4 regions of the Janthinobacterium tructae genome follow, and region 4 is predicted to be linked to each of the others. Evidence: predicted binding sites of a transcription regulator. Region 4 holds the regulator's gene; each other region holds the start of a gene.
The links. Region 4 encodes FNR, which switches genes on or off when oxygen is low (the NO sensors DNR and NnrR bind a similar motif). Its sites were predicted from a motif close to TTGATNNNNATCAA; they were not measured.
Positions count from the first base shown of each region.

Region 1 (3,494 bases), 700 kb from region 4:
TTTCGCGCGACGCCGTGTCGATCGATTGCACGGCGTCCATGATGGTGCGCAAGGTCTGGTTCAGGTGGGCGATGGTCTGGTCCAGCACGCGCGAGGTGGCGGCGATCTCGTCATTGCCTTGCTTGGGCGCACCGGCGATCAGCTTGCCCGCCGCCAGGTCTTGCACGGCGTCGGCGATGCCGCGGATTTCCACCAGCATGGCGCGCCGCACCAGCATGGTCACCACGATGGAGGCCAGGATGGAGAGCATGACGGTCAGCAGCAGGCTCCAGCCCAGGCTGCGAAACTCGGCGCTGGCCGTCGCATGGGCCTGGCTGCTGAGCGTCGTTTCCAGGGCCGACAACTGCGCCAGCTGCGTATTGAACTGGCCGAATTGCGTTTCTGCCTTGAGCATGGAATTGGTGGCGATCGACTGGTCCATCTGCGCCATTTCCATGGTTTCCAGCACGGCCTTGCGATAGCCGGCCAGGGCCGTGATGGCGGCATCGACCAGGTTGCGTTCGGCGCCCGTGGCCGTGGCGCGCAGCGTGGCCAGCTGGGTGCCGATGGCCGCGTGACGCGCCTTGATCTGTTGCTCCAGTGTATCGAGGCGAGCCTTGGCGAAGCTGCCATTCGTCCACGACAGCAACTGGTACATATTGCCGTGTACGTGCTTGGCCTCGCCGAGTATGTCGGCGGCCGCTTTCAGATGCGTGATGCGCACGCGTACCATGTTTTCCAGCGAGGCATTTTGCCGCACCATGCCATACCAGGCGCCGCTCGAGCTGAGTATCAGCAGCAGCAAGACCAGGGCGGGCGCCAGCAATAATTTTGGTCCGATGCGTAATTGATTGAGCATGCTTGACTCCTGGCTATGGCTGTTCCAACCGTAGGCGGCGCACAGCGTGCGTGTACGCCGCCGCTGCCTTATTTTTTGTAGATCCCCGCTTCCAGCACCACGTCGTTGACGCGCAGGATGTACGTGGTCTTCGGCTCGATCTTGCCGCTGCTGGGATTCTTGTACTGGTAGTCGACCCAGCCCTTGCCCTGCTTTTGCGCCAGCTCAATGATTTCACGGCGATATTTCTTGCCATTCGCATCAGGCACGTCCGTCAAATCCTTGCCCACGATGGAAGGATTGATGGGGTGGGCCAGTACGATGCCCGTCTTGATGTCACGCATATCCACATACAGCGAGCCCTGCACGAAGTCGGGGTCTTTCGCCGTGATTTTCTTCATCATTTCTTCCTTGCCATGCGCCTTCATGAAAGCGGCGCCCCGTTCGGCCATGGCGATGGCGTCTTTTTCCGTTGGTTCGACGGCGGCATTGACGCTGCCGCCGGCAAATGCCAGGCACAGCAGGCTACCCGTGAATAAGCGTTTCATGACAGCTCCTTGTGAGAATCGAGGGATGTATTGCCAAGCCGTAATTTACGTCGTCGACGGTCCCATCAAATTGCGATGGAACAAACTAAGGTGTTGCTTGTAGGCAGCGAACAACGTATCGGAATGCTTGTTGATGTGTAGCAATTTGGTTCCAGATGGCAAGAATTATGATGACTTTCACAGCGTGCCGAGCTGGCATGGCCCGTGGGGGAAAGAGGCTGGAATTGGCCGATATAGGGTCAATTTCATGAAAGTTATCGCTATTTATTGGCAAGGAGACTATCGTGTCCGCACTCATTACCGAGCCGTTTTCACCCAAGTTCAAGCCGTATACGCGGCAAACCATTCATCAGGCGCGGCAGTGGGAATGGCTGCCGGAAGAGCAACGTGTAGCCGTGCAAGTGGTGTCGCACGTCTTGCCGTTTCGCACCAATGCCTATGTGCTTGACCAGCTGATCGACTGGAACAATATTCCTGACGACCCCATCTACCGCCTCGTCTTTCCCCATCGCGACATGTTGCCGCCCGAGCAGTACGCGCACTTGCGCGACCTGGTGCTGGTGCAGCGTGACAAGGCGGCCATCGATGCCTATGTGCATGGCTTGCGCTTGGGCATGAATCCCCATCCGGCCGGGCAGATGACGCATAACGTGCCGAAAGTCAACGATGCACCCGTGCGCGGCTTGCAGCATAAATATGTGCAGACGGTGCTGTTTTTCCCCAGCGCGGGCCAGACGTGCCACGCGTATTGCACCTTCTGCTTCCGCTGGCCCCAGTTCGTCGGCATGGATGACATGAAGTTCGATGCGCGCGAGTCGCATGAGCTGGCCTCCTACCTGAAATTGCATCCGGAAGTGACGGATGTACTGATCACGGGCGGCGACCCGATGATCATGAACACGCGGCAACTGGCCGCCCACCTGGAGCCGCTGCTGGCGCCGGGCCTGGAACACATCCAGAATATCCGCATCGGCACCAAGGCGGTGGCGTATTGGCCGCAGCGTTTTGTCTCGGACCGCGATGCGGACGATTTGTTGCGCCTGTTCGAGCGCATCGTCAAGGCGGGCAAGAACCTGGCCGTGATGGGCCATTACAGCCATGCCGTCGAGTTGCGCCAGGATATCGCGCAGCAAGCGGTGAAACGCATCGTCTCCACGGGCGCCACCTTGCGCATGCAGGGGCCGCTGATCCGCCACATCAATGAAGACCCGGCTAGCTGGGCCGAGCTGTGGCAGACGGGCACGCGCCTGGGAGCGATTCCGTATTACATGTTTGTCGAACGGGACACGGGGCCGCGCGGCTATTTCGAGTTGCCCTTGGCGAAGGCACATGAAATCTTCCAGGCCGCCTACCAGAGGGTGTCCGGCCTGTCGCGCACGGTGCGCGGGCCCTCCATGAGCGCGTTCCCCGGCAAGATCGTCATCGATGGCATCGTCACCATCAATGGCGAAAAACTGTTTGCCCTGCAATTTTTGCAGGCGCGCAACCCGGACTGGGTGCGCCGGCCGTTTTATGCGCAGTTCGATGCGGAAGCGACGTGGATGGACGATTTAAAGCCCGCATTCGGCCACGATAAATTTTTCTTTGAAACGGATGAACCTGTGCCGCAGGTGCCGCATAAAATCATCCGCCTGGCACAGGCCGCCTGAGCATGCACGGCGCCGGCGCCTCTTCGCGTTCCGGCGTAGCCGTGTTTTGCCTGGTGTTCCTGCCGTTCGCGCTCGGGCATTACCTGTCGTGCCTGCTGCGCGGCGTGAATGCCGTGCTGACGGCGGAATTGCTGGGCGCCATCGTCCTGACGCCAGCGCAGCTGGGCCTGCTGACCAGCGCCTTTTTTCTCGCCTTTGCGCTGGTGCAACTGCCGATCGGCATGGCGCTCGACCGTTACGGCCCCCGCACGGTGCAACTGTGGCTGCTGGCGCTGGCGGCCCTGGGTGTGTGGCTGTTCAGCCGGGGCCACAGCTTTGCCGAGCTGATGTGGGCGCGCGCGCTGATGGGGGCAGGCCTGGGCGGCTGTTTCATGGCCGCCGTGAAAGCGATCTCGTGCGCCATTGTGCCCGCGCGCCTGCCTTCCGTGCATGGCTACCTGATCGCCGTGGGCGGCCTGGGCGCGGCCACGGCCACCATGC
Region 1 is NZ_CP041185.1:3,488,887-3,492,380, reverse strand. It holds gene FJQ89_RS15270 (methyl-accepting chemotaxis protein) at 1-838, opposite strand, end outside; gene FJQ89_RS15265 (cache domain-containing protein) at 907-1,365, opposite strand; gene FJQ89_RS15260 (KamA family radical SAM protein) at 1,650-3,014, shown strand; gene FJQ89_RS15255 (MFS transporter) at 3,017-3,494, shown strand, end outside.
Region 1: the regulator FNR is predicted to act here: its motif matches at 1,496-1,509, upstream of FJQ89_RS15260 (KamA family radical SAM protein).

Region 2 (3,494 bases), 800 kb from region 4:
CGTCGTTGCCCCGCTCGCGCAGCGGCGGAATCGGCACGGGATACACGGATAAACGGTGATACAGGTCGGCGCGGAACGTGCCGTCTCGCACATGCTCGCGCAAGCTGCGGTTGGTGGCGGCGATCACACGCACGTTGACCCGGCGAGGCCGGTCCGCGCCCAGGCGCTGGATTTCGCCATTTTGCAGGGTGCGCAGCAGCTTGGCCTGTATCGACAGCGGCAATTCTCCCACTTCATCGAGAAACAGCGTGCCCCCCTCGGCCGCTTCGAAACGGCCAGGCCGGTCGCTGACGGCGCCGGAAAACGCACCGCGCACATGGCCGAATAATTCGCTTTCGGCCAGGGACTCGGGCAAGGCCGCGCAATTGACGTGGATCAGCGGCTTGCCGGCGCGGCGCGACAGCCGGTGCAGGCGGTGCGCGCACAGTTCCTTGCCCACGCCCGTCTCTCCCAGCAGCAGCACGGGAAGATCCGATTCGGCCACCACCTGCAATTCGTGCAGCAGCTGCATGATGGCGCCGCTCTGGCCGACGAAGTCGTGTTCCTCGCGCGGCGCTTGCGCGTCGGCCTGCATGGCGCCGCCCGACAGGCGCAGGGCGCGGATTTCCGTTTCCAGGCGGGTCACGCGCACGGCCGCCTCGATGGCGCAGGCCAGCTCGCCCAGGTCGCGCTGCGCGCGCGCGTCGAAGGTACCCACCTGCAGCGCATCGAGCGTGATCACGCCCCAGCGTTCGCCTTCCAGGTCCAGCGCCATGCCCATGCAGTCGTGCACGGGCAGCGGCTCGCCGGCCCGTTCGGCGATCAGGCCATCGTAGGGATCGGGCAGGGAGCTGTCGTGATGGAAGCACAGCACGCCGCGCCGCTGCAGGATGGCGGCCAGGCGCGGGTGGTCGGCGACGGCGAAGCGGCGCCCTAGCGCGTCGCTGGCCAGGCCGGCCATCGCCACGGGGCGCAGGTGTTCGCCATCGAGCTTGAGCAAGGCCACGGCCTCGCAGCCGAAGTGGGCGCGCAGGCTGCCCACCAGGCGCTGCAGGCGCACGGCCACGGGCAGGTCGGCGACTAGGTCGGTGAGTAACAGCAGGTGGATGGCAGTGGTGGTCATAAGTACCATGCAGGGTACAACGAACCCTGCTTAAACAGGGTCATACCGACCCTGCATTTTTCAAATCGTTGATTTAAAACAAGTTTTTCCTGGCACACGGATTGCCTAGATAAGTGTGCCGAACCGGCATACAAGACCAAGGAAAGCTTGATGAAAACGACTCCCTCCCTCCGCGCCATTGCCGCCGCCGTCTGTGTCCTGGCCATGCCCCTGTCCGTGCAAGCCCAGGCGAGCCTGCCGGCCAGCGCTGCCGCTGCCAGCCAATCCTCCGCCGCTGCGACGCTCAAGCGCTATGAACTGCAAACCAATATCGTCGACGGCAAGATGGTCTTCATCGACGCCAAGGGCCAGGTCAACCCGGTGCTGGCGGCCAAGGTGGGCGATACGGTCGAACTGGTGCTGAAAAGCGGCGAAGGCGCCGAGCACGACCTGCTGATCCCGGAGCTCAACGTGGCATCCGCCAAATTCAGCGCCAATAGCGGCAGCACCAGCGTGCGCTTCAAGGTCACGCGCGCCGGCACGTTCACCTATTACTGCTCGATTCCCGGCCACCGCCAGATCGGCATGGAAGGCAAGCTGGAAGTCGCCGGCACGTCGCTGGCCGAAGCCGGGGCACCGAAGGCTGCCGCCGCCGGCAGCACTGGCAGCGAGTCCAGCCAGGCCGCCGCGCTGGCCCTGTACACACCCGCGCCGTCGCCGATGCGCGGCCCCGATCCGTCGGCCGTCAGCGTGGCGGCCAACCCGGCGCAGGTTCCCGTCGCCGTCGGCGCGCGCGCGCCGCAGTTGCTCAAGTACCGCATGGAGACGGTGGAATTGCCGGGCAAGCTCGATGACGGCACCACTTTTACGTACTGGACCTTCAACCGGCAAGTGCCTGGCCCGATGCTGCGCGCGAAGGTGGGCGACACGGTGGAACTGACCCTGTTCAACGCCAAGGACAGCAAGATGATCCACTCGATCGATTTGCACGCCGTGACGGGCGGCCATGGCGGCGGACAGCACACGCAGGTCGCGCCGGGGCAGGAAAAAACCGTCACCTTCAAGGCGCTCAATCCGGGGCTGTTCGTCTACCACTGCGCCACGCCGCTGGTGCCGCAGCATATCGCGGCCGGCATGTACGGCATGATCCTGGTCGAACCGGAAGGCGGCTTGTCGAAGGTGGACCGCGAGTATTACGTGATGCAGGGCGAGATGTATACGGGACGTCCGCATGGCGCTCCCGTGCATCAGGAAGCGAACCTGGAAAAAATGGCCAATGAGCTGCCCGACTACTACGTCTTCAATGGCGAAGTGGGCGCCCTGAGCAAGACGCATAAATTGCAGGCGAAAGTCGGCGAGACGGTGCGCATCTATTTCGGCGTGGGCGGCCCGAACAAGATTTCGTCCTTCCACATCATCGGCGAGATCTTCGACAAGGTGTATAGCGAAGGCTCGATCAGCAGCCCGAAACACGACGTGCAAACCACCCTGGTGGCACCGGGCGGCGCGACCATCGTCGAACTCAAGGTGCAGCACCCGGGCAGCTATCTGCTGGTCGACCATGCCTTGTCGCGCGCCGGCAAGGGCGCCGTGGGCGTGCTGGAAGTGACTGGCGAACCCGTGCCCGGCGTCTACCACGCGGGCGCCGTACATTAAATCTACCTATTCATCCTCAAGGAACTGTTATGGAAATGATCGAGTTATCCCTGGGCCAGCTGGCCCGCCGCATCCCTGGCGCCACGCGCCTGTTCGATGCGCACCGCCTGGATTTCTGCTGCGGCGGCAACAAGACCCTGCGCGCGGCGGCCGCTGCGGCCGGCGTGGACACGGCGCCCATCGTCGAGGAACTGCGGCTGCTGGCAGAGCGCGCAGATACCAGCGGCGAGCGTGACTGGCAGGACGCCCCGGCCACCGAACTGGTGGAACACATCCTGGCGCGCTATCACTCCGTGCACCGCGAGCAGTTGCCCGAGCTGATACGCCTGGCGCGCAAGGTCGAGCAGGTACATGGCGACCGCGCCGACTGTCCGCACGGGCTGGCGGAACACCTGTCGGCCATGGCGCAGGAGCTGGAAAGCCATATGCGCAAGGAAGAAGATGTGCTGTTCCCGATGATCGTGCGCGGCCAGGGCCCGCGGGCCGGCGCGCCCATCAACGTGATGCGCATGGAGCACGATGACCATGGCGTGGCTCTGCGCGCGATGGAGGCGATGACGAACGATATCACCGCGCCGGCTGGCGCCTGCACCACCTGGCGCGCGCTGTACACGGGCTTGCGCACCTTCCGTGCCGACCTGATGGCGCACATCCATACTGAAAACAATATCCTGTTCGAGCGCTTTGCGCCGGCCGTGGTGCACTGACAAAAGGAAAGACCCATGGGTCCCTATAAAAAACTCTGGTTCACCCTGAT
Region 2 is NZ_CP041185.1:3,387,846-3,391,339, reverse strand. It holds gene norR (nitric oxide reductase transcriptional regulator NorR) at 1-1,102, opposite strand, end outside; gene nirK (copper-containing nitrite reductase) at 1,253-2,737, shown strand; gene ytfE (iron-sulfur cluster repair protein YtfE) at 2,767-3,444, shown strand; gene FJQ89_RS14825 (nitric-oxide reductase large subunit) at 3,460-3,494, shown strand, end outside.
Region 2: the regulator FNR is predicted to act here: its motif matches at 1,171-1,184, upstream of nirK (copper-containing nitrite reductase).

Region 3 (3,494 bases), 2.2 Mb from region 4:
CCAGGCTGCGCCGCACATCGTCGGGCAATTGCGGTGCCAGCAAGCGGTTCAGGCCTTGCACGAACAGCCAGGAGGCGGGATACGGCGGCAGCTTGGACAGCAATTCGGCCAGCGGTTCGGGCAGCCGGTACGACATGGCGGGCTTGCTCATGGCGGGCTTGGCCGGGATGGGCAATCTTTCCAGTTGATCTTGCATGGTGCTTCCTTTCGATGCATTCAATGAGCGGCGTGCTGTTCCATGCCGGGCTGGCCGTGCCAGTAGCCGTCGCAGGCGCCGGCCGGCTGGCAGGCCGCCAGCTGGGCCTGCGCGCCCACACCGCTGACCTGGCCACGGCGGGCGCGGTCGAAGATGGCGATGACTTGTTCCGTATGCATGGCCTGCGGGCTGATGCGCGCCACCGCCACGCCCATGTCGCGCATGGCGTCGAGTTCGCGCACCAGGTTGTAGACCAGGGCAGACTGCGTCTGCGTGCCGTTCAGTACGAGGAAGGGCACCTCGTCGCGCGTGCGCAGCAGCAAGCCGTCCGGCTCCTCCAGGCAGCTGTAGCCGCAATCGTCCTTCGGCAGGTTGCGGTTGCGCGCCGTGAAACAGCGCGCGGAAAACGCCAGCGGCATGCGGCCGTAGGCGAACACTTCCGTCTCCAGCCCTTCCGGTTTCTGGCGCTGCATCTCGGCCAGCGCCGTCTGCCCCATTTCCAGCGGCATCACCCAGCGCCGCGCGCCCAGGCGCGCCAGCAGTTGCAGGCTGGGGCCATTGAACAGGTTCAAATGGGGGCCGGCGACGAAGGGCGCGCCCTTTTCCATGCAATGCACGGCGCCCATGTCGTTGGCTTCGACCGTATAGCGGCCATTGCCCGTGATGCGGCGCAGGGTCGCCAGTTCGGCGCCCGCCTCGATCAGCGCCTGTGTCGACAGCACCACCTCTTTGCCGGCAGCGGCCAGCATGTCGGCGATATCGAGCCAGTCGGCCAGGCGCAGCTCATGCCGGCGCGAGCACACGGTTTCGCCCAGATACACGATATCGACGGCGCTGCCGGCGATCTGCTGGTAAAACTCGAAGACGGTGGCGCGCGGCCAGTAGTACAGCAAGGGGCCCAACGATAGTTTTAGCATGCCTTTTCCAGTATTTTTTAAGTTACAAAACCGTAGCGAGCGGCTCGCGGCGAGGCCGAGAAGCGCAGCTGTGCTAGAGCACAGTGAGCATCGCAGGCCGCGCCCCGGGACGCGCAGTAGGTTTTGCTATTTCCAGGAGCGGTGGTAGGCGCCTAAAGTGTGCTGCTGGCCCTCGGCCAGCTTGTCCATGGCCGCCATCCAGCCCGGCTTGACGGCGTAGCGCGGATTGCCTTCGCGGCAGGCGTCGATCGCTTCGCGCCACACGCGCGTGACCTGGGCCACGTAGGCGGGACTGCGCTGGCGCCCTTCGATTTTCACGGCGCGCACGCCCATGGCGATCAGTTGCGGCAGCAGCGCCAGGGTATTCAAGCTGGCCGGTTCCTCGATCGCGTAATACTCTTCGTCATTGACTTCGAAACGCCCCTTGCACAGGGTGGGGTAGCTGGCGTTTTCACCGGGTGCGTAGCGGTCGATCAGCACGCCGTTCAGGCGCGACTCCAGACCGTCCGGCGTTTCCAGCCAGCGCACGGCCTTGGCCGGCGAGCACACGCCGTGGGTGTTCGGCGCCTCGCCCGTCGCATACGACGACAGCGCGCAGCGCCCTTCGACCATCACGCACAGGCTGCCGAAACCGAACACTTCGATCTCGACTTCCGTCTTGCTGATCAATTGTTCCACCTGCGCCATCGACAGCACGCGCGGCAGCACGGCGCGGGCGATGCCGAAGTGTTCATGGTAAAAATTGATGGCTTCGTAGTTGGTGGCCGAGCCCTGCACGGACAGGTGCAGGCGCAGCTGCGGCTGGTGCTGGGCCGCGTAGGCCATCAGACCCGGATCGGCGACGATCATGGCGTCGATGCCGGCCTCAGCCGCGCGGTCGATGGCACTGCGCCACACGGCCCAGTTGTGCGGCTGCGGATAGGTGTTCAGCGCCAGCAGCACCTTGCGTCCATATTGATGGGCGTAGCGCACGCCTTCGGCGATGGCCTTCTCATCGAAATTGAGGCCCGCGAAATTGCGCGCATTGGTGGCGTCGCGAAAGCCAAGGTAAACGGTGTCGGCGCCATTGTCGACAGCCGCTTTCAGGGCAGGCAGGCTGCCGGCGGGGCAGACCAGTTCCAGCGGTCCGGCCACGCGGGTGGCGGTGGTTGCTTCAAGCATCATGATGTTCACAGTCCTGTATCGGCTCAGGGTGCAGACTATAGCCCCGCCCATGCTGCCCAGTCCTTGACGCAGGTGAAGGAATGCATGCATGGCTGGCGCGCCTTCAACTTGCTTGACCTGGCTGTAAAATGCCCCACTTTCCTCCCTCGTCGATTGCCCACCATGACCCGCAAACCGCTGCTGATTTTCCTTCTGACCCTGTTCCTCACCGCGCTGCAAGTGCAGTGGGCCGGTCCGGCCGATGGCTATGACGCGGGGACCATCTCCGTGCTGTCGCCGGAAGTGCTGGGCGCCTATCCGGGCGTGCTGCTGCTGTTCCTGCTGGCCGTGTTCGCGCGCCGCCAACTGCCGCTGCTGCGTCAGGCCGCCATCTGCACGGGCCTGCTGGCCATCTACTGGCTGCTGGCGAACTACGTCACGTTCGACGCGCGCGTGGCCAGCTGGAGCACCTATACGCCGCTGGAAATCTGGGCCCACGTACTGCCCGCCTCCGTCGCCAGCATCGCCGCCTGCGGCGCCGCGTTCTTTTGCGCGAGCTGGCTGATCCTGCGCGAAACGCGCTGGAACAAAACCGGCTGAGGTGGTTTTTTCACCTGGATCAAGTATCCGCGAATCGCTTGCACGCCACCTTTGACGGCACTACATTTAGTGGATAACCTTCATAAAAACACCGCATGTTGTGTTTATTGGAGGTTTCATGACGACGAATGCAGTTTCCCCCACACGCGGCCAGGTCGATGTCGCCGCGTCCATCAATGAATACCTGGAGCGGCGCGACTGGCGCGTCAACGCCAACGCCAACCAGGGTTACTCACTGGGTGGCCTGATCCTCAATGTGTCGGGCAAGGTCATCGCCAACTACTGGCTGGACCAGGTGTATCCGCCGGAAGTGGGCGCGGCGCACCGCGAAGCGGCGCTGCACATCCACGACCTCGACATGCTGGCCGGCTATTGCGCCGGCTGGTCGCTGCGCACCCTGCTGCATGAAGGCTTGAATGGCGTGCCGGGCAAGATCGAATCGGGCCCGCCGAAACACATGTCGAGCGCCATCGGCCAGATCGTCAATTTCCTCGGCACCCTGCAAAACGAATGGGCCGGCGCGCAGGCGTTCAGCTCCTTCGACACCTACATGGCGCCCTACATCCGCAAGGACAGCCTGCGCTACGAAGACGTGCGCCAGTACATGCAGGAGCTGATCTTCAACCTCAACGTGCCAT
Region 3 is NZ_CP041185.1:68,004-71,497, reverse strand. It holds gene ubiT (ubiquinone anaerobic biosynthesis accessory factor UbiT) at 1-196, opposite strand, end outside; gene ubiV (ubiquinone anaerobic biosynthesis protein UbiV) at 217-1,113, opposite strand; gene ubiU (ubiquinone anaerobic biosynthesis protein UbiU) at 1,240-2,277, opposite strand; gene FJQ89_RS00315 (hypothetical protein) at 2,440-2,856, shown strand; gene FJQ89_RS00310 (ribonucleoside triphosphate reductase) at 2,975-3,494, shown strand, end outside.
Region 3: the regulator FNR is predicted to act here: its motif matches at 2,341-2,354, upstream of ubiU (ubiquinone anaerobic biosynthesis protein UbiU).

Region 4 (3,494 bases):
ACGGCCGTGATGCCGCGGCTGTTGGTGCTGACCATGCTGCCTTCGCCATCTTGCTTCAGCAATTGCGTGGTGGTCAGGTTGGCGTTCGGCTGGCGCGGCTGCAGCAAGCGGCTGGTCTCGGGGTGCAGCACGTAGCGTGGCACGGCGCCGCGCGTGAGGACGAAGTAATAGCCGCTCTTGCCGATCTTTTCCGAACGCAGGCGTCCCAGCAGGTTATCCTTGTACAGGCGCAGCACACCGATCACCACGCCGGCCACCTGGCCATCGGCGGTGAGCACGGGCGCCACCATCTGCACGATGGGCATGCCGCTCGACTTGCCCAGCATCGGTTCGGTGATCATGGGCTGGCGCGTGCGCAGGACGGTCTGGAAATACTCGCGCTCGGCGACGTTGATGCCGGCGCGCCCCGCCACTTCCGGCATGTCGGCCACGATGGCGCCTTGCGCATCGAGCACCAGCACGTCGTCGAACAGTATCAGCATCGAGCGGCGCGCATAGTATTCGCGCAACTGGGCGGGCCGGGCGATCAGTTCCGGCGGCTGCTGCCTGGCCGTCAGGGTGACGATCTGCAGCAGCATGCCCAGCTTGTCGTCGAGCTCGGCAGCGGTGCGGGTGATCAGGGCAGATTGCTGGCTCAGCAGTACTCGGGTGAAGTCGGCGCGCATGTGCTGCACCTGTATCATGGTGACCAGCGCGATCATGGCGACCGAGGTCAGGCTGGTGACCAGCGCGACTTTTGCTTTGATGCCGAGAGGCTTCATGATTTCCTTTTCAGTACCGGGTGGTACAGGCGGCAGCTAATGCTGTCGGGAATTTTCCTATCAATACATCAACTTGGCAAGCGGCGCCGCGCAAATTGCCTTTCCCACATGGGCTTTTAACGATGTTGCCATATAATTAAAGTCAGAACGTCGTTTATTCAGCGGAAATGCGGTGAAATTGGCACACGGCAACCCTGTATGCAGTAAACTCGTTATTGCATTTTCTAAAAGGTACCGACATGACTGAAGCGCTACTCACTCCCACCATGCCCACAGTGACCGTGGAAGCGTTGCGTGCGCGATGCTCGACCTGCAGCATGCATCAATTGTGCCTGCCGATGGGCCTCGATGTGGGCGACATGGACAGGCTGGACCAGATCATCGGCCGCCGCCGCAAGATCGTGCGCGGTGCCTCGCTGTTCCGCATCGGCGACTCGTTCCAGAATCTGTACGCGATCCGCCTGGGGCACTTCAAGACGTACCAGATCAATCCGGGCGGTGAAGAGCAGGTGACGGGTTTCCAGATGGCTGGCGAACTGCTGGGCATGGACGCCATCAGCGCCGACCGCCACCACTGTAATGCGGTGGCGCTGGAAGACAGCGAAGTGTGTGAAATTCCTTTTTCCAGCCTGGAACAATTGCTGGGCAATATGCCGACCCTGCTGCGCCATTTCCATCGCATGATGAGCCAGGAAATCACGCGCGAGCAAAGCGTCATGCTGTTGCTGGGCAATATGCAGGCGACCCAGCGTTTTGCCGCCTTTATCGTCAACCTGGCCTCGCGCTATGAAGCGCGTGGCTATTCGGCCAGCAAATTTCAGCTGCGCATGTCGCGCGAGGAAATCGGCAATTACCTGGGGCTGACCATCGAGAGCGTCAGCCGTTTATTGTCGAAATTCAAGAAGGAAGGCTGGCTGCGCGTCTCCAACCGCGAGATCGAGATCTTGCAGCCGGCCAAGTTAAAAGCTATCACGGCCGGCACGGACGTCTGCAAATAAGGCTTACAGCTCTTCATCGGCATGCAGCGCGATGCTGCGCTGCAGCGGCCAGGTCCAGATGCCGGACAGGCGCCACTCGCGTTTGTCGTTTTCCACCAGTACTTGCCAGCGGCTGCGCTCGAGCATCGGCAGCGCCACGGAGAAATTGCCGGCCGCATCGGGCTGCACCAGCAGCTTGATATCCTTTTCCGGCAGGGTCGCATGCGCCAGATGCAGCTGCAACGGACCCTGGTAAGCCTTGCCGAAGCTGTGCACTGAACCACTCAGGCGCGCTGACGCCACATCATAGGACAGGCTGGTATCCATCGCCAGGTCGCTGGCGATCGTATCGCGCCGCAAGTCCTGGTTGATCGCCTTGCCCTGCTTGTAATAATCACCCACCACCAAGGCATCGGGCTGCGTAAACGCGATATACGCCATGCAGCTGCCGACGACCACGGACAGGCCGGGACCGATCATCAGCAGCCATGGCCAGCGATGCTTGTACCACGGGGCAACGGGGGCTTGCAGCTTGAGACTGTCGGACATGATATTTCTCCTGTTTAATCGGCCAATCCCCATGCGGGGACTGGCCTTCCTGCAACTTCATGGCGGCGGCGAGGGCACCCGGTCCCCGTCCGCCTTTCCTTGTTAACGCGGCACGATGAATACCGCGCTTTCACGCACATGCAGCGACGGGTCGTCCAGCGAGTGCAATTCGATCGCAATCTTGTTCGAACCCTTTTCTCCCACGCCGTGCGGCACGCGCAGGCGGATCGGCCAACCCAGCGTTTCCGTCGGCTGCAAGGTCACCTCTTCGCGCGTCAGCAAGGTCAGGCCGGGCAAGCCGGAAGCGCTGATTTTAAAGTGCTGGGTTTGCTCCGAGGTATTCATGATCTGCAAGCGGTAGACGTTTTCGATCATGCCGTCTTCCACTTCGCGTCCCATCGAACCGCGGTCGCGGATCACGTCCATTTTCAGGGGCGTGCGCAGGGCCAGCGAGGTACACACGGCAATGATGATCAGGGCCAGGATGGAAGTGTAGATCAGCACGCGCGGGCGCATGGCGCGCTGGCGGATCTGCTTCGAATTGAAGTTGTTTTCCATCGCATGGTCGGTACTGTAGCGTACCAGTCCCCGCGGCCGGTCGACCTTGTCCATCACGGTATTGCAGGCATCGACGCAGGCGGCGCAGCCGATGCATTCATACTGCAGGCCGTTGCGGATATCGATGCCGGTCGGACATACTTGCACGCACAGGGTGCAGTCGATGCAATCGCCCAGCTTGTCGTTGTTGCCAGCCTTCTTGCTGATGGCGCCACGCGGTTCGCCGCGCTTGGCATCGTAAGTGATGATCAGGGTGTCCTGGTCGAACATGGCGCTCTGGAAGCGCGCGTAGGGGCACATGTATTTGCACACCTGCTCGCGCAGCCAGCCCGCGTTGCCGTAGGTTGCCAGGCTGTAGAACAAGACCCAGAACCATTCCCAGGGACCGAAATTGAGGGTGGTCACCTCGCGCGCCAGTTCCTTGATCGGCGTGAAATAGCCGACAAAGGTAAAGCCCGTCCACAGGGCGATGGCGCCCCATGCCAGGTGCTTGGCCGTCTTCTTGAAGGCCTTGCGCACGGACGGTCCCTGCTTGTCGAGGGCCATGCGCGCGCTGCGCGTACCCTCGATGCGGCGTTCGACCCACAGGAAGATTTCCGTGTATACCGTTTGCGGGCAAGAGAACCCGCACCACACCCGCCCGGCGATG
Region 4 is NZ_CP041185.1:4,184,903-4,188,396, reverse strand. It holds gene FJQ89_RS18320 (response regulator) at 1-761, opposite strand, end outside; gene fnr (fumarate/nitrate reduction transcriptional regulator Fnr) at 1,001-1,759, shown strand; gene FJQ89_RS18310 (FixH family protein) at 1,763-2,287, opposite strand; gene ccoG (cytochrome c oxidase accessory protein CcoG) at 2,390-3,494, opposite strand, start outside.